One region of the Ruixingdingia sedimenti genome, then DNA from elsewhere that is predicted to be linked to it. Evidence: riboswitches for the same ligand, from Rfam matches in the RefSeq annotation. Region 1 holds a riboswitch; the other holds the start of a gene.
What was found. A riboswitch is a leader RNA that binds a small molecule or an ion and turns the genes downstream of it on or off. The one in region 1 is predicted to bind cobalamin.

Region 1 (9,900 bases):
AGCCTGTCGGGCGTCAGCACCGCGGCGGGCGGGCCGTCCGCCGCCACCCTGCCCCGCGACAGCATCACCAGCCGCGTGCAATGCCGCGCCGCAAGCCCGAGGTCATGGACCGAGGCCATGACCCCCCGCCCCTCTGCCGCCAGCGCCGCAAAGACCTCCATCGCGCGGATCTGGTTTTCGGGGTCGAGCCCGGCGGCGGGTTCGTCGGCGAGGATCAGCGGCGTCTCCTGCGCCAGCGCGCGGGCCATCAGCACGCGGGCAAGCTCGCCCCCCGACAGCGCATTGGCGGCGCGATTGCGGTAGGCGTCGAGCCCCATGCGCGCCAGCGCCCGGTCCACCGCCGCGCGGTCGTCCGCCGCGGCGCTGCGGTGCGGGGCGCGGCCCAGGGCCACCAGCGCCTCGACGCTGATCGCCCAGGCCACTTCGCGCGATTGCGGCAGGAAGGCGCAGGCGCGGGCGCGGGCGGGCGCAGGCAGCGCCGCCAGCGACGCATGCCCGCGATGCGGCAGAAGGCCGAGCGCCGCGCGCATCAGCGTCGTCTTGCCCGCGCCGTTGGGGCCGATCAGCCCCACGAATTCGCCAGGGCCGAGGGTCAGCGTCACGCCCTCGACCACCGGGCATGGGCCGCGCAGGACGGTGAGGTCTTGCAACTCCAGCCTCATTCCCGCCCCCGCATCTGCCAGATCAGCCGCAGGAAGAAAGGCGCGCCCACGATCGCCGTCAACACGCCGAGCTTCAGGTCGCGTTCCGGCGCGATCAGCCTTGTGGCGAGGTCCGCCGCCAGCAGCATCGCCGCCCCGCCAAGCGCCGAGGCGATCATCAGCCGCCCCGGCCGCGCCCCCACCGCTGGGCGCAGAAGATGCGGCACGACAAGGCCGACGAAGCCCACCGCGCCCGCCACCGCCGTCGCCGCGCCCACCACGGCGGCGGTGCCGACCAGCAGACGCAACCGCAGCGACACCAGCGACACGCCCATCGACTGCGCCGCATCCTCGCCCAGGGTCAGCGCATCCAGCGCCCGCCCGGTGGTCAGCAGCAAGGCCGCCCCCCCGATCAGGAAGGGCGCGGCAAGCGCCACATGATCCATCGAACGGTCGGCCAGCGAGCCCATCATCCAGAACACGATTTCCGCCGCCGCGTAAGGATTGGGCGACAGGTTCAGCACCAGCGAGGTCAGCGCCCCCGCCAGCGCCGAAATCGCGATCCCCGCAAGGATCAGCGTGAACGAGCCCCCCCGCGGCCCCGCCAGCATCAGCGCCAGCGCCACCGCCACCCCCGCCCCCGTCAGCGCCGCCAGCGGCAGCGCCAGCGCAAAGGCAGCCGCCGCCCCGGTCTGGAGCGAGATCACCGCCCCGAGGCTCGCCGCCGGCGACACGCCGATCAGCCCCGGTTCGGCCAGCGGGTTGCGCAGGAACCCCTGCATCGCCGCCCCGGCGAGCCCGAGCCCCGCCCCTACCAGCAGCCCCAGAACCGCCCGCGGCAGGCGGATTTCGCGCATCACCAGCACCGCCGCCTCGCCCCGCCCCGCCAGCAGCGCGCCGAGGCTGTCGGCCAGCGACAGCCCCGCCGGGCCGGTCAGCAGCGAGGCCGCGAACAACACCGCGACCAGCAGGCCAAGCGGCGGGGCAAGGCGCAGGGTCATCGCCCCTCCATCGCGCGGCGCGCGGCAGCCATGCCGGCCACGGCCGCCAGCATCGCGGGCGTGCCGCAGGACCAACCCGCATCGGCCAGCGGCACCTGCGCCGCCCGCGCGCGCAGCGCGGCCAGCGCGGGATGGACCAGCAGTTCCTCGGACCGCGAGGCGCCGGGCCAGGGGCGGGCGGTCACGATCACCTGCGGATCCTCCATCACCAACCGTTCCAGGGCCAGCACGCCGCCCCCCGCCACCCCCGCCCGCGCGGCGATATTGGCATAGCCGGTATGGCGCATGATCTCGTCCGCCAGCGTGCCGGTGCCGGTGGTATAGCCGTTAGGGTGGTATTGCGCCGCCGTCACCGGGGGCAGATCCACCCGCAGCGCGGCGAGGGCTGCCTCGAACGCGGCCACCTGCGCCTCTGCCTCTGCCGTGCGGCCCAGGGCCGCGCCGACGGTGCGCATCTGCGCCGCCACATCCTCCAGCCGGTCCACGGGCGGCAGCAGCAGCACCGGCACGCCGAGCCGCTGCAGGATCTCGACCGAGCCGCGGTTGGTGTAGATCCCGCCCAGCACCAGATCGGGGCGCATCAGATAGACCTCTTCGGCGCCGGCGTGGTTGAGCGGATAGGCCGCCGCGCGGTCGGCCATCATCGACATGCGCGGATCGGCAGAGAGGTAGGAGACCGACACCAGCTGCCCCGGCGCCGCCAGCGCCATGGCCAGCTGATCGGTGCACAGGTTGATCGACACCACCCGCAGGGGCGGCGTTCCGGCCCCCGCAATTGCGGGGACCAGCAGGCAAAGCGCCAGCGCGAGCGCCCTAGAAACGCGCGCTGAGGCCGACATAGACCGCCCGGTCCGAGGTGCCATAGCCATTCACCAGCTGATATTGTTCGTCGAACAGGTTTTCCACCCGCAGATAGGCCTCTGCCCGGTCGGAAATCGCATATCCCAGACGGGCGTCCACCAGCGTGTAATCCTTCATCCCCCGCCGCCCGGCGGCATGTTGCAGCGACACGCCCGCCGTCAGCCGGTCGGTCAGCACCGCATCCAGACCCAGGCCCAGTTCGTGCTGCGGCACCCGCGCCCAGGCCGAAGAGGCGTTGGTCTTGCTGTCGATATAGGCATAGCTCGCCGTCAGGCGCAGCCGGTTGGACAGATCGAACGCGCCCTCAAGCTCCACCCCGCTGCGGCGCGAGGTGCCGGGCACCTGGACATAGCAGCCCGGCCAGCCGGAGGCGACCGCGGCCGGACAGGCGGTGCTGGCGAAATCGTAGTCGATGAGATCCTCGACCTCGAGCAGGAAGGCCGTGGCGCGCAGGGTGGTGCGGTCGTCCGGGCGGTATTCGACGCCGAAGTCGAGGGTGCGGCTGGTTTCGGGCTGGTTCGCGACCGACCCATAGGCGCTGTAGAGTTCATAGTTCGAAGGCGCGCGATAGCCCGTGCCCGCCTGCGCGCGGATGGTCAGCCGGTCGGTCGGCCGCCAGGCCAGCGCGATCCGCCCCGTCGTCGCACCGCCGAACAGGGAATGGTCGTCGTGGCGCAGCGTCGTGGCGATGTCGAGCGTCGGCGCCACGGCCCAGTCGATTTCGGCAAAGACGCCGGTGGTGGTGGTGCGGGCAGAGGGTGCGCCATAGGTGCCCGCCGCGTCGTAATCCTCGCGGTTCCAGTCGGCGCCGAAGGCCAGCGTCGCCGCCTGCCCCAGATCGGTCACGCCCTGCCAGGCCAGCGTGCGCCGCGTGCCGGTATAGGTGGTGTCCGAGGTGCCCCAGGCGTTGCCGTCCATGATCCGCCGCTCGATCCGGTAGGTGCTGGCCGACAGTTCATGCGCCACCGGGCCGGTGTCGAATTCGGCGAATACGCGCAGGCCGCCCGAACGGGTCTTGTTGATCTCGTCATAGGGCGGCAGGCCGTCACCCAGGGGAAAACCCTCGTCATAGGCGCCGGTGCTGCGGTCCAGGAACGCCGACAGGCCGATGCGCGCGCCGCCCTCGAGGTTCAGCGCGCCGTTGAACGACACCCGGCTCTGGCGGAAGCCATCGGCCTCGGTGTTGCCCGCGGCCTCGTCGGCGGCGGAAAACCCGTCCGAGACGAACCGGCCGAGCGTGAGCGCCGCCTCGCCCCGGTCGGACTTGTGGGTCAGCCCCCAGATCGCCGAGGCGGTGCCGAAACTGCCGGCCTCGACCGCGAGGGACTGATGCGTGCCCTCCTCGGTCGCGCGCGCGGTGGTGATCGAGATCACCCCGCCGATGGCGCGCGAGCCGTAGAGCGCCGATTGCGACCCGCGCAGCACCTCGACCCGGGACAGGCCGGTGGCCATCGTGCCGCCGAAATCGAACGCCACCTGCGTGCCCGACGGGTCGGTCACGTCGATCCCGTCGACATAGACGCCGACATAGTTCTGCGTGGCCCCGCGCAGGGTGAAGCCCATCTGCGTGCCCGCCGGGCCCCGGCTGCGCAGGCTGAAGCCCGGCAACCGGTCGAGCACGGTGGCCAGCCGCGCGCTGCCGGCCTCGGCCAGCGCCTCGTCGTCGATCACGCTGACCGAGGCGCCGGTGCGGTCGGCCGCGGTGGGGATGCGGTTGGCGGTCAGGACGATCTCGTCCAGCACGGTGGTCTCGGGTTCCGCCCGCAGGGGGGCGGCGCCGGCGACAAAGATGGTGGCAAGTGCGGTAAGGGATGCGAATCTGGTCATGTCCCGGGCCCTCCGATGGCCGTCTGGGCGCCAGGGCGCGGGCCCCGGCGGCGAACGCTGTCGAATGTCCTTGGAAGGGCTGGCCTTCCGCCGACGGTGCTTGCGTCACCACGGGCGGTTGATCCGCCTCCGCCCGCGCCCCTCGCACGGCGGGAAGGTGATCACCTCGGCAGGTCTCCTGGCTCGCGGGTCGCTGCTCGGGCCGGCCTTCCCGGGGAAACCCCCAGTGGCACATATGGCCGTCGCTCGCCGCCTACAGTTGCGGGGGCAGCCGCGGATTGGGCCCATGGGGCTGCACCGCGTTCCCTTTTCATCCGCCGCCCGGACAGGCCCGCACGGCGAAAACCGAAGTGATGCCCTGATAGACCGCGTGGCGCGCATGTCAAGGGCCGATGGGCCGGGCGGCATGCCGCAAGGGAACGGCTCGACACGCCGCACGGGCGGTGCATGCTGGGATGGCGGCGGCACGGAGGGCAAGGGATGACCGGCACGGCATGGATCGCACAACGGCCCGAGGACATGGCGGGGCGCGCGGATCTGGCGGCGATGGCGGGGATCGAGGCGTTGCAGGCGATGCTGCGGGGCGAGATCGCGGCGCCGCCCATCTGCGCCACGATGGATTTCACGATGACCGCGGCGGAACCGGGCCGCGTGCTGTTCCGGGGCCGCGCGGGTTTCGCGCATCTCAACCCGATGGGCACGGTGCACGGCGGCTGGTACGGCGCGATCCTCGACAGCGCGATGGGCTGCGCGGTGATGTCGGTGCTGGCGCGCGGACAGGGCTATACGACGCTGGAATACAAGGTGAACCTGACCCGCGCCCTGCCCCCGGGGACAGAGGCGGAGGCAACGGGCACCGTCGCCCATGCCGGGCGCAGCACCGCCGTCGCCACCGCCGAACTGCGCGGGGTGGCGGACGGCAGGCTTTACGCCAGCGCCAGCACGACCTGCATCATCCTGCCGGGCTGAGGCCCCGGGCGCACCCGGCCCGGCGGTCGGCGCCGGGGCGCTGCCCCGGACCCCGGGATATTTTCAGACAGAAAATGAACAGGGCCGGGGAAGAGCCTGTCCAGCTCATTTTCTGTCCCCAAATATCCCCGCCGGAGGCTCCTGCGCTTTCCCCCCGCACTGCCGCCGGGCGGAGGGCCCCTAGCGCGGCGCGAGGGGCGCGGGCGGGGCGGGGGTGGGGGCCGCGGGGGGTACCGGCAGGGCGGTGGGGTGGATGCGTTCGGAACGGTCGCGCCCCACCACCCGGGGCTTGCGCAGCAGAAAGATCTTGCCCCAGTCGCGCCAGGTGCCGACCATCGGCGCATGCGGATCGCAGGGAAAGCGCGCGTGCCAGCCCGTGGGCAGCGGCAGGCCGCAGGCCTCTGCCTTTTCCAGCATCCAGACCAGCGGGATGTTCGACAGCGGCCGCGCCGCCCGGAACCCGCCCAGTTGCCCGCCGATGTCGCCATGCGCGCCGCGGAACCAGACCTGTTCCACGCTGCCGTCCCATTCCGGCGGGCAGTGCCACAGCACGGGTTCGAACACCACCCGCGTCTCGTGCAGCGCCAGCGCCTGAAAGCCGAAGCGGATCGTCGGCCCCAGCTGGTGGTTGTGAAAGCGGTGCGCGACCTCGGTGAAGCGCCAGACCACCGGCAGCCGCAGGCCGAGCGCCTTGACCGTATCCCAGACCCCCACCATCTGGACCACCACCCCGGGCCGGCAATGGGCCTCGACGAAGGCGCGGGCGGCGGGGGTGTCGGGGCCGGTCTGGTAGTGGCGGTAGGCCAGGCGCACGTTGCGTTCCGTCGCGGCATCGCGCCGCAGCAGCCCCACCCGGTCGATCATTCCGGCAAGCGAGCGCACCGCATAGGCCCCGCGCGAATAGCCGAAAAGATAGATCCGGTCGCCGGGCCGGTAGCGCGAGGCGAGAAAGCCGTAGGCGCGCCGGATCTGCCGGTCGAGCCCCCGGCCCTGCGCCACGTCGCCCGCATGCCGCCAGCCCTGCCATTGCAGCCCCGGTTCGTAATAAAGCGACAGATGCGCGCGCGCCCGCGCCTCCGACAGCAGGCGGAAGGTGAGGCCGGCGTTCGTCTCCTCCCCCGGTTCCAGCGAGGACATGGTGCCGTCGAGGATCACGACATGATCGGTCCCCGCCCGCGAGGGCGGGGGCTCGGGCGTGGCAAGCTCGACCCGGGGCCGGCTGAACCAGCCGAGGATGTCACGCAGACGGATCGTGGCCGGCCTCCTTCAGCCAGGCCCAGACACGCGCGGGCGTGAAGGGCATGTCGACCCGCGCCACGCCCGCGGGCGCCAGCGCGTCGCGCACCGCATTGGCCACCGCCGGCAGCGCGCCCACCGTCCCCGCCTCGCCGCAACCCTTCATGCCGAGCGGGTTGGTGCGCGTCGGCACCGGCACCGAGGCGAGGCGGAAGCGCGGGAAATCGGCGGCGCGCGGCATGGCGTAATCCATGAAGGTCGCGGTCAGCAACTGGCCGTGGGCGTCATGCACCACATGTTCGCACAGCGCCTGCCCCGCCCCCTGCGCGATGCCGCCATGGATCTGCCCCGCCACCAGTTGCGGGTCCAGAAGGTTGCCCAGATCGTCGGCCACCGCATAGGCCACCAGTTCCACCTGCCCGGTTTCCGGGTCCACCTCGACCTCTGCCAGATGCGCGCCGTTGGGATAGGACCGGCCGGCCAGCTTCGCCTCTGCCGCGTGGCGCAGAAGGTCGGTGCGCCCGCGCGCGCGGGCGAGGTCCGCCGCCTCGAGCAGCGTCAGCGTGCGGTTCGACCCGGGCGCGCGGAAAGCGCCCTCGGCAAAGGCGGGTTCGGCCCCCAGTTCGCCGGCGAGGAAAGGGGTGAAGGCCGCGACCATCGCCGTGACGGCGGCCAGTGTCGCATTGGTCTGCGTCGTCACCGAACGCGAGCCCCCGGTGCCGCCGCCTTTCGCGATCCGGTCGCTGTCGCCCTGCACCACGCGGATCGCCGCCATCGGAATGCCGGTCTGTTCCGACAGGAAGCGGGCATAGACGGTCTCGTGCCCCTGCCCGTTCGACTGCGTGCCGACCAGCAGGTCCACCGTGCCATCGGCATTGAACACCACCGTCGCGCCCTCGGTCGGATCGCCCAGGATCGCCTCGACGTAATAGGCCAGCCCCATGCCCCGCAGCCGCCCCCGCCCGGCAGAGGCCGCGCGCCGGGCGGGAAAGCCCGCCACATCGGCTTCGGCCCGCAACCGCGCCAGAACGCGGGGAAAATCGCCCACGTCATAGGTTTCGCCCGAGGGCGTGCGATAGGGGAAGGTACGGATGAAATTCGCCTCGCGCAGCGCGAAGGGATCGGTGCCCATCTGCCGCGCGGCCTCGTCCATCGCGCGTTCCAGGGTATAGATCGCCTCGGGCCGCCCCGCGCCGCGATAGGCATCGACCTGGGTGGTATTGGTGTAATAGCCGCGCGCGACCGCATGGGCGGCGGGGATGTCATAGACCCCGGTCAGCACCTTGGACGAAATGTCGGCCTGGATGATCTGGCCGTTCTGCGAATTGTAGGCGCCGAGGTTGCAGGCGATATCCACCCGGTAGGCGGTGATGCGGCGGGCGGCGTCGAAGGCCAGCACCGCCTCGGACACCAGATCGCGGCCCCCGTTGTCGGACAGCATCGATTCGGTGCGATCCGCCATCCAGCGAACGGGGCGGCGCAGAAGGCGCGCGATATGGGCGAGGACGGGGTATTCGGGATAGTTCGTGGCCTTCATGCCGAAGCCGCCGCCCACGTCGGGCGTGGTGACGCGCAGGTCGGCGGGATCCATCCCCAGATGCGCGGCCACGCGGGTGCGGATGTTCCAGACCCCCTGCCCGTTCACGCACAGATGGATGCGCCCGTCTTCCCAGTCGGCAAAGGCGGCGCGGGGCTCCATCGCGTTGGCGATGATGCGGTTGTCCTCGACCCGCAGGCGCACGACATGGGCGGCGGCGGCGATGGCGGCATCGACCGCGGCCGCATCGCCCAGTTCCCAGCGGAAGGCGCAGTTGTCGGGCGCGGCGGCGGGATGCAGCGGTTCGCCCCCCGGGGCGAGCGCCAGATGGACGGGGCGCTCGGCCAGATCCGGCTCGATCAGTTCGGCCGCGTCGCGCGCGGCGTCCGGCGTATCGGCGACGACGACCGCCAGCGCCTCGCCCACGAACCGCACCCGCCCGGTGGCCAGCAAGGGCCGCAGCGGCGCCGCGCCCCGGCTGCCGTCGCGGTTGCGGGTGGTGGTGGCCTTCATGTCGAGGTCCACCCCCGCGGCCAGCAGATCCCCGGCCGCCAGCACCAGATGCACCCCCGGCGCCGCGCGCGCGGCGGTGAGGTCGAGGGCGCGGATGTCGGCATGGGCGACCTGCGACCGCAGGAAATGCACATGCAGCGCGCCGGGCGGGGCGATGTCGTCGACATAGCGCCCCCGCCCGGTCAGAAGCCGGATATCCTCGACCCGCCCGCCCTGCGCCTTGCCGTAGCCCATGTCGCCTCCCGCTGCATCGCGGGGCCAGACTAGTGCGCAGGGCGGGCTTGTCCAGAGATGGGGCGCATTCGACCGGTTTTCCGGCGGTTGCGCAGGTGGAGAGGGCAGCGGCGGGGGTTTCACACCCCCGCACCCCCGTGGGATATTTAGGGACAGAAAGTGAAGAAAGGCGCGGACAAGTGGCTGACCTTTTCACTTTCTGTCGTCAAATATCCCGGGGGTCCGGGGGCTGGCCCCCGGCGCTGTCGGTATCATACGCAGGCCGGCTGCGGTCAGTGCAGGCTCAGCACGGTCTCGATCGCCACGTCGCCGAAGCCGTTGAAGCGCGTGTTGGTCGCCACCGAATAGGCGCCGAGGCCGTGGAACAGCACATAGTCGTCCTCGGCGATGTCGCCGGGCAGCGGCAGTTCGCCCGGCAGGCGGTCGACGCTGTCGCAGGTGGGGCCGAAGACGATGCGGGGCCGCGGCGCGCCGGTGCGGCGGGCGCCCTCGGGGGTGATCACCTCCACCCGGTCGATGATGCCGATCACCGGCAGTTCGTCGAGGTTGCCGTAGGTGCCGTCGTTGAGGAACACATGCGCATCGTCCCGCACCGCCTTGACGCGGGCGGCGAGGCTGAAGGATTCCGCCACCAGCGCGCGGCCCGGTTCGCACACCAGCGCCGGGCGCGCGTCGCCGAAGGCCTCGGCCGTCACGCGGCCGATCAGGGCGAAGGTCGCCTCGATCTGCGGCACGACATCGGACAGCCGGTGCGAGGGAAAGCCCCCGCCGACGTTCAGCCGCGCGATGCGCACGCCCGCGTCGCGCGCGATCTGCGCGGCGGTGCGGATATAGGCCTCCCATGCCGCCGGGTCGGTGCATTGCGTGCCGGGGTGGAAGGTGATCGAGGGGACGAAGCCCGCCGCCGCCACCCGTGCCAGCAGTTCGGTGGCCAGTTCCACCGTCGCCCCGAACTTGGCGCCGAAGTTGTAGGCCGCGCCCTGCACCGGCAGCTTGAAGCGCACGGTGATCTCGGTCCCCGCGGCGGGCACGAGGTCGATCAGCTTCGACAGTTCGCTGTGCGAATCGACCGAGTAGGAGC
Region 2 (9,900 bases), on a different contig from region 1:
ACCGACACCAGTTTCACCTTGTCCTGCACGCCCTTGGCGCGCAGCAGCGGCAATGCGCCTTCGACCATCACCGCGGTGCCGACCACATAGTCGATATCGTCATGGGTCTGGAGCATGTCCTCGACCAGCGCGGCCTGGATTTCCTTGCCCACGTCGCCATGCTTGGTTTCGACGACCTTGATGGCGCTGCCCTCGATCCCCTTCTGGAAACCGCTGTCGAAGGCGGTGACGAAGCCCGCGCCCGCGGGGCCCGGCAGCCAGCCGACATTGGCCGTTTCCGACCCGGCGGGGTGTTTCGCGGCCAGATACTGGCCGGCGCGCAGACCCTCGTCATAGGGGCTGGTCAGTACGCGGGCGGCGGTGTCCCTGGACGACACGCCGTTGATCGCGTCGATGACGGGGATGCCCTTCTGCTTCAACTCTCCCAGAAGGTTGTCCATCCCGTCCTGCGACACGGCGACCATCACCACCGCATCCGCGCCGCCGGCGACGCAGTTCTCGATCTGGCTGATCTGGTTGGCCAGCTTGTCGTAGCCGCCGGCATCCAGCGTCTGCACATCGACGCCCAGAAGCTTGGCCTCTTCGACCATGCCATAGTTCATCGCCAGGAAGAACGGATCCTTCATATGCGGCAGCGACACGCAGATCTGCCAGTTCTTCGACGCCTTTTCGGTGGCACTGAGCGGCGAATAGGCCGCAGGCGCGCGCTCGGTGGCGCCCGCCTTGATCGCCTCCACCTCCAGCGGATACCAGGCGTCTTCGGCCAGCGCACCGGTGGCCAGCACCGAAACGGCCGCGATCCCGCCCATCAGGGCCGACAGTGTACGAAGCTTCGTCATCTTACCTCCATGCCGTCCCCGTTCCTTGGCGCGGGGCTAGTGGCGGCGACGTTCGTTGCCGATGAACATGAAGTCAATTGACTTATATCACAGACAAACATAACCGTTTGGAATACATCCCCGGGCGGCGGTCATGACGAACCTGCGCATCTTCCTGAAAAACAACCTGAACATCCGGCATATGCGGCTGCTGATCGCGCTGGACGACCACCGCAGTGTGGTGAAGGCGGCGACCTATCTGAACCTCACGCAGCCCGCGATTTCCAAGGCGCTGGCCGGGCTTGAACAAGGAATAGGCGCGCCGCTGTTCCGCCGGGCGAAAAGCGGGCTGGTGCCGACCGACGCCGGCGGCTGCCTGATCCGGCATTCGCGCCGGGTGATGATTCGCATCGAACAGGCCGAACGCGAACTGGAAGAGATCCTGTTCCAGGGATCGAGCCACATTTCCATCGGCACCCTGCCGGCGACGGCGGTCTACCTGATCCCCGCCTTCATCGCCCGGCTGGAAAGCGAACTGCCCAACACCACCGTCAGCCTGCGCGAGGGCACGATGGACAGCCTTCTGCCCGCGCTCAAGACCGGGCAGATCGACTTTGCCGTGGGGCTTCTGGGCGGGCCGCAGATGGGGCCCGAATTCGAGACAGAGATCCTGTTCACCGACCCGGTGGTGGCGGCGGCGCGGCGCGGCCATCCGCTGACCAGCCGCGAACGCATCGCGTGGGAGGAACTTCAGGGCTATCCGCTGGTGCTGCCCCCGGCCAATACGCTCGCCCGCGGCGCGATCGAGGCGATGTTCATGAACCGGCGCATCCCGATCACCAAGAACCGCGTGGACAGCGTATCGACGATGGCGAACGTGGGTACGTTGCAGGTGACGGATGCGATCGGGTTCCTGTCGCGGTCGCTGGTGGCGCATTTCGCCCGGCTCGGCGTGCTGGAACCGCTGCCGCTGGAACTGCCGCCGGATGTGAACCTGTCCATCGGCATGGTCCGCATCGCCGACCGCGACCGGACAGAGGCGCATATCATGGGCCACCGCCTGCTGGTGGAAACCGCGCAGACGCTGGCGGCGGCGGCGCCCAACTTGCTGTCCGCCTCATGATCTTGTCCAGAAACATGAACTTTCCAACGGTTTTCTGTCGGAGTAAGGTCCCCGTCTGATACAGCCCATCGGCGGACCCATGCAGAGCTTCCATCTTCCCCGCAGCGCGGCCTTCGGCCAGCTTGAAACCCTCGCCCGTGAACGCATCCTGATCCTCGACGGGGCGATGGGGACGCAGATCCAGGGCCTCGGCCTGTCGGAGGAGGATTATGCCGGCCATGGCGCGGGCTGCGCCTGCCGCCACCATTCGGATCACCCCCAGAAGGGCAACAACGACCTTCTGATCCTGACCCAGCCCGAGGCGATCGAAGAGATCCACTTCAAATACGCCATGGCCGGGGCGGATATCGTGGAAACCAACACCTTTTCCGCCACCACCATCGCGCAGGCGGACTACGGGATGGAATCGGCGGTGCACGACCTCAACGCCGAGGGCGCGCGGATCGTGCGCCGGGCGCTGGACCGGGCGACCGCCATCGACGGCAAGCCCCGGTTCGTCGCAGGCGCCGTGGGGCCGACGAACCGCACGGCCTCGCTGTCGCCCGATGTGAACAACCCCGGCTATCGCGCCGTCACCTTCGACGATCTGCGCATGGCCTATGGCCAGCAGATCCGGGCGCTGATCGAAGGCGGGGCCGACATCATCCTGGTCGAGACGATCTTCGACACACTGAACGCCAAGGCCGCGATCTTCGCCTGTTTCGAGGCGTTCGCCGAACATGGCACCCGCCTGCCGGTGATGATTTCCGGCACAATCACCGATGCCTCCGGCCGCACGCTGTCGGGCCAGACGCCCACGGCCTTCTGGCATTCGGTACGCCATGCGCGGCCCTTCACCGTGGGGCTGAACTGCGCATTGGGCGCCGCCGCGATGCGCCCGCATCTGGCCGAACTGGCCGCGGTGGCCGACACCTTCACCTGCGCCTATCCCAACGCGGGCCTGCCCAACGCCTTCGGCCAGTATGACGAGGGGCCCGAGGATACCGCAGCCCAGATCGGCGATTTCGCCCGCGAGGGACTGGTGAATGTCGTCGGCGGCTGCTGCGGCACCACGCCCGACCATATCCGTGCGATCGCCGACGCCATCGCCCCCTTCCCGCCGAGGGTAGTGAAATGACCCGTTACCTGCGCCTTTCGGGCCTCGAGCCCTTCGTCCTGACGCCCGACATCCCCTTCGTCAACGTGGGCGAACGGACGAACGTCACCGGATCCGCCCGGTTCCGCAAGCTGATCACCAACCGCGATTACGCCGCCGCGCTGGATGTCGCGCGCGATCAGGTGGAAAACGGCGCGCAGGTCATCGACATCAACATGGACGAGGGCCTGATCGATTCGAAGGCCGCGATGGTCGAGTTCCTGAACCTCGTCGCGTCGGAACCCGACATCGCCCGCGTGCCGGTGATGATCGACAGTTCCAAATGGGAGGTGATCGAGGCCGGGCTGAAATGCGTGCAGGGCAAGCCCATCGTCAACTCCATCAGCATGAAGGAGGGCGAGGACCAGTTCCGCGAACAGGCGGGCCTGTGCCTTGCCTATGGCGCGGCCGTGGTGGTGATGGCCTTCGACGAGACCGGGCAGGCCGACAGTTTCGAGCGCAAGATCGAGATCTGCGCCCGCGCCTACCGGATTCTGGTGGACGAGGTGGGTTTTCCGCCAGAGGACATCATCTTCGACCCCAACGTCTTTGCCGTGGCGACGGGGATCGAGGAACACAACAACTACGGCGTCGATTTCATCGAGGCCACCCGCTGGATCCGCCAGAACCTGCCCCATGCGCATGTGTCGGGCGGGGTTTCCAACCTGTCGTTCAGTTTCCGCGGCAACGAACCCGTGCGCGAGGCGATGCATGCCGTGTTCCTCTACCACGCCATTCAGGCGGGGATGGACATGGGCATCGTCAACGCCGGGCAGCTGGCCGTCTATGACCAGATCGAACCCGACCTGCGCGAGGCCTGCGAGGATGTGGTCCTGAACCGCCGCGCGGATTCGACCGAACGGCTGCTGGAAATCGCCGAACGGTTCAAGGGCGGCGCGAAGGAAGAAAAGGTCCGCGATCTGGCGTGGCGCGACTGGCCGGTGGAAAAGCGGCTGGAACATGCGCTGGTCAACGGCATCACCGAATTCATCGAGGCCGATACCGAGGCCGCCCGTCTGGCCGCCACCCGCCCGCTCGACGTGATCGAGGGGCCGCTGATGGCGGGCATGAACGTGGTCGGCGACCTCTTCGGCGCGGGCAAGATGTTCCTGCCGCAGGTGGTGAAATCGGCCCGCGTGATGAAACAGGCGGTGGCCGTGCTGTTGCCGCATATGGAGGCCGAAAAGGCCGCGAACGGCGGCACGGGGCGCGAGGCCGCCGGCCGGGTGCTGATGGCGACGGTGAAGGGCGATGTGCACGACATCGGCAAGAACATCGTCGGCGTCGTGCTGGCCTGCAACAACTACGAGATCATCGACCTCGGCGTGATGGTGCCGCCGCAGAAGATCCTTCAGGTTGCGCGCGAGGAAAAGGTGGATGTGATCGGGCTTTCCGGCCTCATCACGCCGTCCCTGGACGAAATGGTCCACATGGCGGCAGAGATGGAGCGCGAAGGCTTCGACATCCCGCTGCTGATCGGCGGGGCCACGACGTCGAAGGTGCACACGGCGGTCAAGATCGCGCCGCGCTATAAACGGTCGCAGGCGGTCTATGTCACCGACGCCAGCCGCGCGGTGGGCGTGGTCAGCCAGTTGCTGTCGCCCACGCAGAAGACGGCCTATGTCGAAAGCGTCCGCGCCGAATATGTGGATGTGGCCGAACGCCACGAACGCGCCGAACGCGCGAAACAGCGCGTGCCGCTGGCCACCGCCCGGGCGAATGCGATGAAGATCGACTGGTCCGCCCATGCCGCCACCGCGCCGAAATTCACCGGCACGCGGGTGATCGACGACTGGGATCTGGCGGACATCGCGCGCTATATCGACTGGACCCCGTTCTTCCAGACGTGGGAACTGAAAGGCGTCTACCCCCGCATCCTCGACGACGAAAAACAGGGCGAGGCGGCGCGGCAGCTGTTCGCCGAGGCGCAGGAAATGCTGTCCCGCATCATTTCCGAACGCTGGTTCAGGCCGCGGGCGGTGGTGGGCTTCTGGCCCGCGAATACGGTGGGCGACGACATCCGCCTATATACCGGCGACGACCGGGCAGAGGTGTTAGCGACGCTGCACACCCTGCGCCAGCAGACGCAGAAACGCGACGGGCGGCCGAACCTTGCGCTGGCCGATTTCGTGGCGCCCGAGGGCCGGCCCGACTGGGTGGGCGGCTTCGTCGTGACCGCGGGGCCCGAGGAATCGGAAATCGCCGCACGCTATGAACGCGCCAACGACGATTACGCCGCGATCATGGTCAAGGCGCTGTCCGACCGGATCGCAGAGGCGATGGCGGAAATGCTGCACGAACGGGTGCGCAAGGACCTGTGGGGTTATGCCCCGGACGAGGCGTTCACGCCGCAGGAACTGATCGCCGAACCCTACAAGGGCATCCGCCCCGCCCCCGGCTATCCGGCGCAGCCCGACCATACGGAAAAGACCACCCTTTTCCGCCTGCTGGATGCCGAGGCCGCGACGGGCGTGCAGTTGACGGAAAGCATGGCGATGTGGCCGGGATCGTCGGTGTCCGGCCTCTATATCGGCCATCCCGACAGCTATTATTTCGGCGTCGCCAAGGTGGAACGCGATCAGGTCGAGGATTACGCCGCCCGCAAGGGAATGAGTGTGGCCGAAACCGAACGCTGGCTGGCGCCGATCCTGAACTATGTGCCGGTCGACGGGAAAAAGTCTGCCGCCTGACCCACAACATTTTGCGCCCCCCGCCTTCCACCCGTTGATATGTGGTTGACCGGGGGCGCCGATCAGGGCTAACTGAACCCGTCATGGTTCCCCCGGGGTGACTCGGGGGTGAAAAGGGAAGCCGGTGGAATTCCGGCGCTGCCCCCGCAGCTGTAAGCGGATAGCAAGGTCGAACCGCCACTGGGAAGCCCCCGGGAAGGCCGGCCAAGCTGCGACCCGCGAGCCAGAAGACCTGCCAGGACGATGCGAACGAAACCGTGCGGCGGGCGCGGGGGCGTGGGTTCCGGCCGGCCTGTCGCCTGCCCGATCCGCCCCCTGTCCACCGCCACCAGAGGGACAGGCCCATGACCATCACCGTCTATTCCAAACCCGCCTGCGTGCAGTGCACCGCGACCACCCGCGCGCTGGATGCCAGGGGGATCGCCTACAGCGTCATCGACCTGACCGAGGATGCCGATGCGATGGAACGGGTAACGGCGATGGGCTATCGGCAGGCCCCCGTCGTGGTGGCGGGCGAGGCGCATTGGGCGGGCTTTCGCCCCGACATGATCGGCCGCCTGTCCTAGGCCGATGGCGGGGCTGGTCTGGTATTCCTCGGCCTCGGGGAACACGGCGCGTTTCGTGGCGCGGTTGGGGCGGGATGCGCTGCGCATCCCGATCGCACCGGCGGAACCGATGCCGGAACCGGCGGCGCCTTACGTCCTGATCTGCCCCACCTATGCCGATGGGCAGGGCCGGGGCGCGGTGGCCAAACAGGTGATCCGCTTTCTCAACGACCCCGCCCGCCGCGCGCCGTTGCGCGGGGTCATCGCCGGCGGCAACCGCAATTTCGGCGCGCATTTCGCCTGCGCCGGGGATGTGATCGCCGCGAAATGCAACGTACCCGTGCTGTATCGTTTCGAACTGGCCGGGACAGAGACCGACATCGCCCGCGTGCGCGCGGGGCTTGCGACATATCTGGGGGCCGAATGCTTGACGCCGTGAAACCCGCGCTGGATTACCACGCGCTGAATGCGATGCTGAACCTCTATGATGCCGAGGGGAAGATCCGGTTCGACGCCGACCGCATGGCCGCGCGGCAGTATTTCCTGCAACATGTCAACCAGAATACCGTGTTTTTCCATAGCCTTGACGAAAAGCTCGGCTATCTGGTGGACGAAGGTTATTACGAGCCCGAGGTTCTGGATCAGTATTCGAAGAACTTCCAGCGCCGGATCTGGAACGAGGTCTACAAGCGCAAGTTCCGCTTCCCGACCTTCCTTGGCGCGTTCAAGTATTACACCGGCTACACGCTGAAAACCCGCGACGGGCACCGGTATCTGGAACGCTACGAGGACCGGGTGGTGATGGTCGCCCTGACGCTGGCGCGCGGCGACGAGGCATTGGCGCTGCGTTTCATGGACGAGATCATTTCCGGCCGTTTCCAGCCCGCGACACCGACATTCCTGAACGCCGGCAAGAAAAGCCGCGGCGAGTTGATTTCCTGTTTCCTGCTGCGGGTCGAGGACAACATGGAAAGCATCGGCCGGTCGATCAATTCCGCCCTGCAACTGTCGAAACGCGGCGGCGGCGTGGCGCTGATGCTGACCAACCTGCGCGAAGCGGGCGCGCCGATCAAGGGGATCGAGAACCAGTCCTCGGGCGTCATCCCGGTGATGAAACTGCTGGAGGATTCGTTCAGCTATGCCAACCAGTTGGGCGCGCGGCAGGGGGCGGGGGCGGTGTACCTCAACGCGCATCATCCTGATATATTGCGGTTTCTGGATACCAAGCGCGAGAATGCCGACGAAAAGATCCGCATCAAGACGCTGAGCCTCGGCGTCGTCATTCCCGATGTGACCTTCGATCTGGCGCGGCGGAACGCCGACATGTACCTGTTTTCGCCCCATGACGTGCAGGCCGTCTATGGCGTGCCGTTTTCAGAAATTTCCGTCACCGAGAAATATGCCGAGATGGTCGACGACAAGCGCATCCGCAAGCGGAAGATCAACGCGCGGGCCTTCTTCCAGACGCTGGCGGAAATCCAGTTCGAATCCGGCTATCCCTATATCATGTTCGAGGACACGGTGAACCGCGCCAATCCGGTGCACGGGCGCATCACCATGTCGAACCTGTGTTCGGAAATCCTTCAGGTCAACGAGGCGTCGGAATACAACGAGGATCTGTCCCATGCGCATCTCGGCACCGACATTTCCTGCAACCTCGGGTCGCTCAACATCGCCGCCACCATGGACGGGCCGGATTTCGGCGCCACGGTGGAAACGGCGATCCGCGCGCTGACCGCGGTGTCGGAGATGTCGTCCATCGCGGCCGTGCCCTCGATCCGCCGCGGCAATGACGAGGCGCATGCCGTCGGGCTCGGCCAGATGAACCTGCACGGCTTCCTTGCGCGGGAACGCATCCACTACGGCAGCCCCGAGGGGGTGGAGTTCACCTCGGTCTATTTCGCCGCCGTGGCCTATCACGCCATCCGCGCCTCCTGCCTGCTGGCACAGGAAAAGGGCGCGGTGTTCAGGGATTTCGAGAAATCGAAATACGCGGACGGGTCGTTCTTCGACAAATACACGGCCCGCGACTGGCTGCCCACCCTGCCCGAAGTCGTACGCCTGTTCGGAAACATCCCGCTGCCCACGCGCGCGGACTGGGCGAAACTGCGGGCCGATGTGATGCAACACGGGCTCTACAACCGCAATCTTCAGGCGGTGCCGCCCACGGGGTCGATCAGCTACATCAACAACGCGACCTCCTCCATCCACCCCATCGTGGCGAAGATCGAGATCCGCAAGGAAGGCAAGATCGGCCGGGTCTATTACCCCGCGCCGTTCATGACCAACGACAACCTCGACTACTACCGCGATGCTTATGACATCGGGCCCGAGGCGATCATCGACACCTATGCGGCGGCGACCGAACATGTCGATCAGGGCCTGTCGCTGACCCTGTTCTTCCCGGCAGAGGCCACGACGCGCGACATCAACCGGACGCAGATCCATGCGTGGCGGAAGGGAATCAAGACCATCTACTACATCCGCCTGCGCCAGACCGCGCTGGAGGGAACCGAGGTGCAGGGCTGCGTGTCCTGCACGTTGTGAGACCGGCGCGGCCGGGGGGCCAGCCCCCCGGACCCCCCGGGAGTATTTTTGGCAAGATGAAGAAAGGTTCTTCACGATGAAGGATCACGCGATGCGGGCGCCCTTGCGCGCGATCAACTGGAACCGGCTGGAGGACGAGAAGGACCTGGAGGTCTGGAACCGGCTGACGGTGAACTTCTGGCTGCCGGAAAAGGTGCCGTTGTCGAACGACGTGCAGTCCTGGGCGACGCTGCGGCCAGAGGAACGCGAACTGACCATCCGCGTGTTCACCGGCCTGACGCTGCTCGACACGGTGCAGAACACGGTGGGCGCGCCCTCGATGTTGCCCGACGCCATCACCCCGCATGAAGAGGCCGTGCTGACCAACATCGCCTTCATGGAGGCGGTCCACGCGCGGTCCTATTCGTCCATCTTCTCTACCCTCTGCCTGACGAAAGAGGTGGACGAGGCTTTCCGCTGGTCCGAGGACAACCCGCATCTGCAAGCCAAGGCGCGGCTGATCGTCAGGGAATACGGGGCCCGGGCCGACCCGCTGAAGCGCAAGATCGCCAGCGTGTTCCTCGAATCCTTCCTGTTCTATTCGGGCTTCTACCTGCCGATGTACTGGTCCAGCCGGGCCCGGCTGACCAATACCGCCGACCTGATCCGCCTGATCATCCGGGACGAGGCGGTGCACGGCTATTACATCGGCTACAAATACCAGCGCGGGCTGGAACGGGTGCCCGAGGCGCGCCGGCAGGAGTTGAAGGATTTCGCCTTTGCCCTGATGTTCGACCTTTACGAGATCGAGGCGAAATATACCGCCGAACTCTATGACGGTATCGGGCTGACCGAGGATGTGAAGGCCTTCCTGCACTACAATGCCAACAAGGCGTTGCAGAACCTCGGCTACGAGGCGCTGTTCCCGCCCGCCGCCTGCGAGGTGAACCCGGCGATCCTGGCGGCGCTGAGCCCCGACAGCGAGAACCACGATTTCTTTTCGGGCTCGGGATCGTCCTATGTCATCGGCAAGGCCGTGGCGACCGAGGATGAGGACTGGGAT

Region 2: it holds a riboswitch for cobalamin, as region 1 does, so the genes downstream of both, nrdH (glutaredoxin-like protein NrdH) here and RGD00_RS18170 (TonB-dependent receptor plug domain-containing protein) in region 1, are expected to answer to the same signal.

Annotation. Positions count from the first base shown of each region.
Region 1 is NZ_JAVKPH010000028.1:6,740-16,639, reverse strand. Features, by position in the region: gene RGD00_RS18185 (ABC transporter ATP-binding protein) at 1-662, opposite strand, end outside; gene RGD00_RS18180 (FecCD family ABC transporter permease) at 659-1,642, opposite strand; gene RGD00_RS18175 (ABC transporter substrate-binding protein) at 1,639-2,385, opposite strand; gene RGD00_RS18170 (TonB-dependent receptor plug domain-containing protein) at 2,456-4,330, opposite strand; cobalamin riboswitch at 4,482-4,695, opposite strand; gene RGD00_RS18165 (PaaI family thioesterase) at 4,811-5,299, shown strand; gene RGD00_RS18160 (DUF2235 domain-containing protein) at 5,480-6,550, opposite strand; gene RGD00_RS18155 (xanthine dehydrogenase family protein molybdopterin-binding subunit) at 6,537-8,819, opposite strand; gene RGD00_RS18150 (type III PLP-dependent enzyme) at 9,092-9,900, opposite strand, start outside.
Region 2 is NZ_JAVKPH010000006.1:58,394-68,293, reverse strand. Features, by position in the region: gene torT (TMAO reductase system periplasmic protein TorT) at 1-839, opposite strand, end outside; gene RGD00_RS07405 (LysR family transcriptional regulator) at 973-1,941, shown strand; gene RGD00_RS07400 (homocysteine S-methyltransferase family protein) at 2,021-3,058, shown strand; gene metH (methionine synthase) at 3,055-5,766, shown strand; cobalamin riboswitch at 5,834-6,020, shown strand; gene nrdH (glutaredoxin-like protein NrdH) at 6,111-6,332, shown strand; gene nrdI (class Ib ribonucleoside-diphosphate reductase assembly flavoprotein NrdI) at 6,337-6,750, shown strand; gene nrdE (class 1b ribonucleoside-diphosphate reductase subunit alpha) at 6,735-8,858, shown strand; gene nrdF (class 1b ribonucleoside-diphosphate reductase subunit beta) at 8,935-9,900, shown strand, end outside.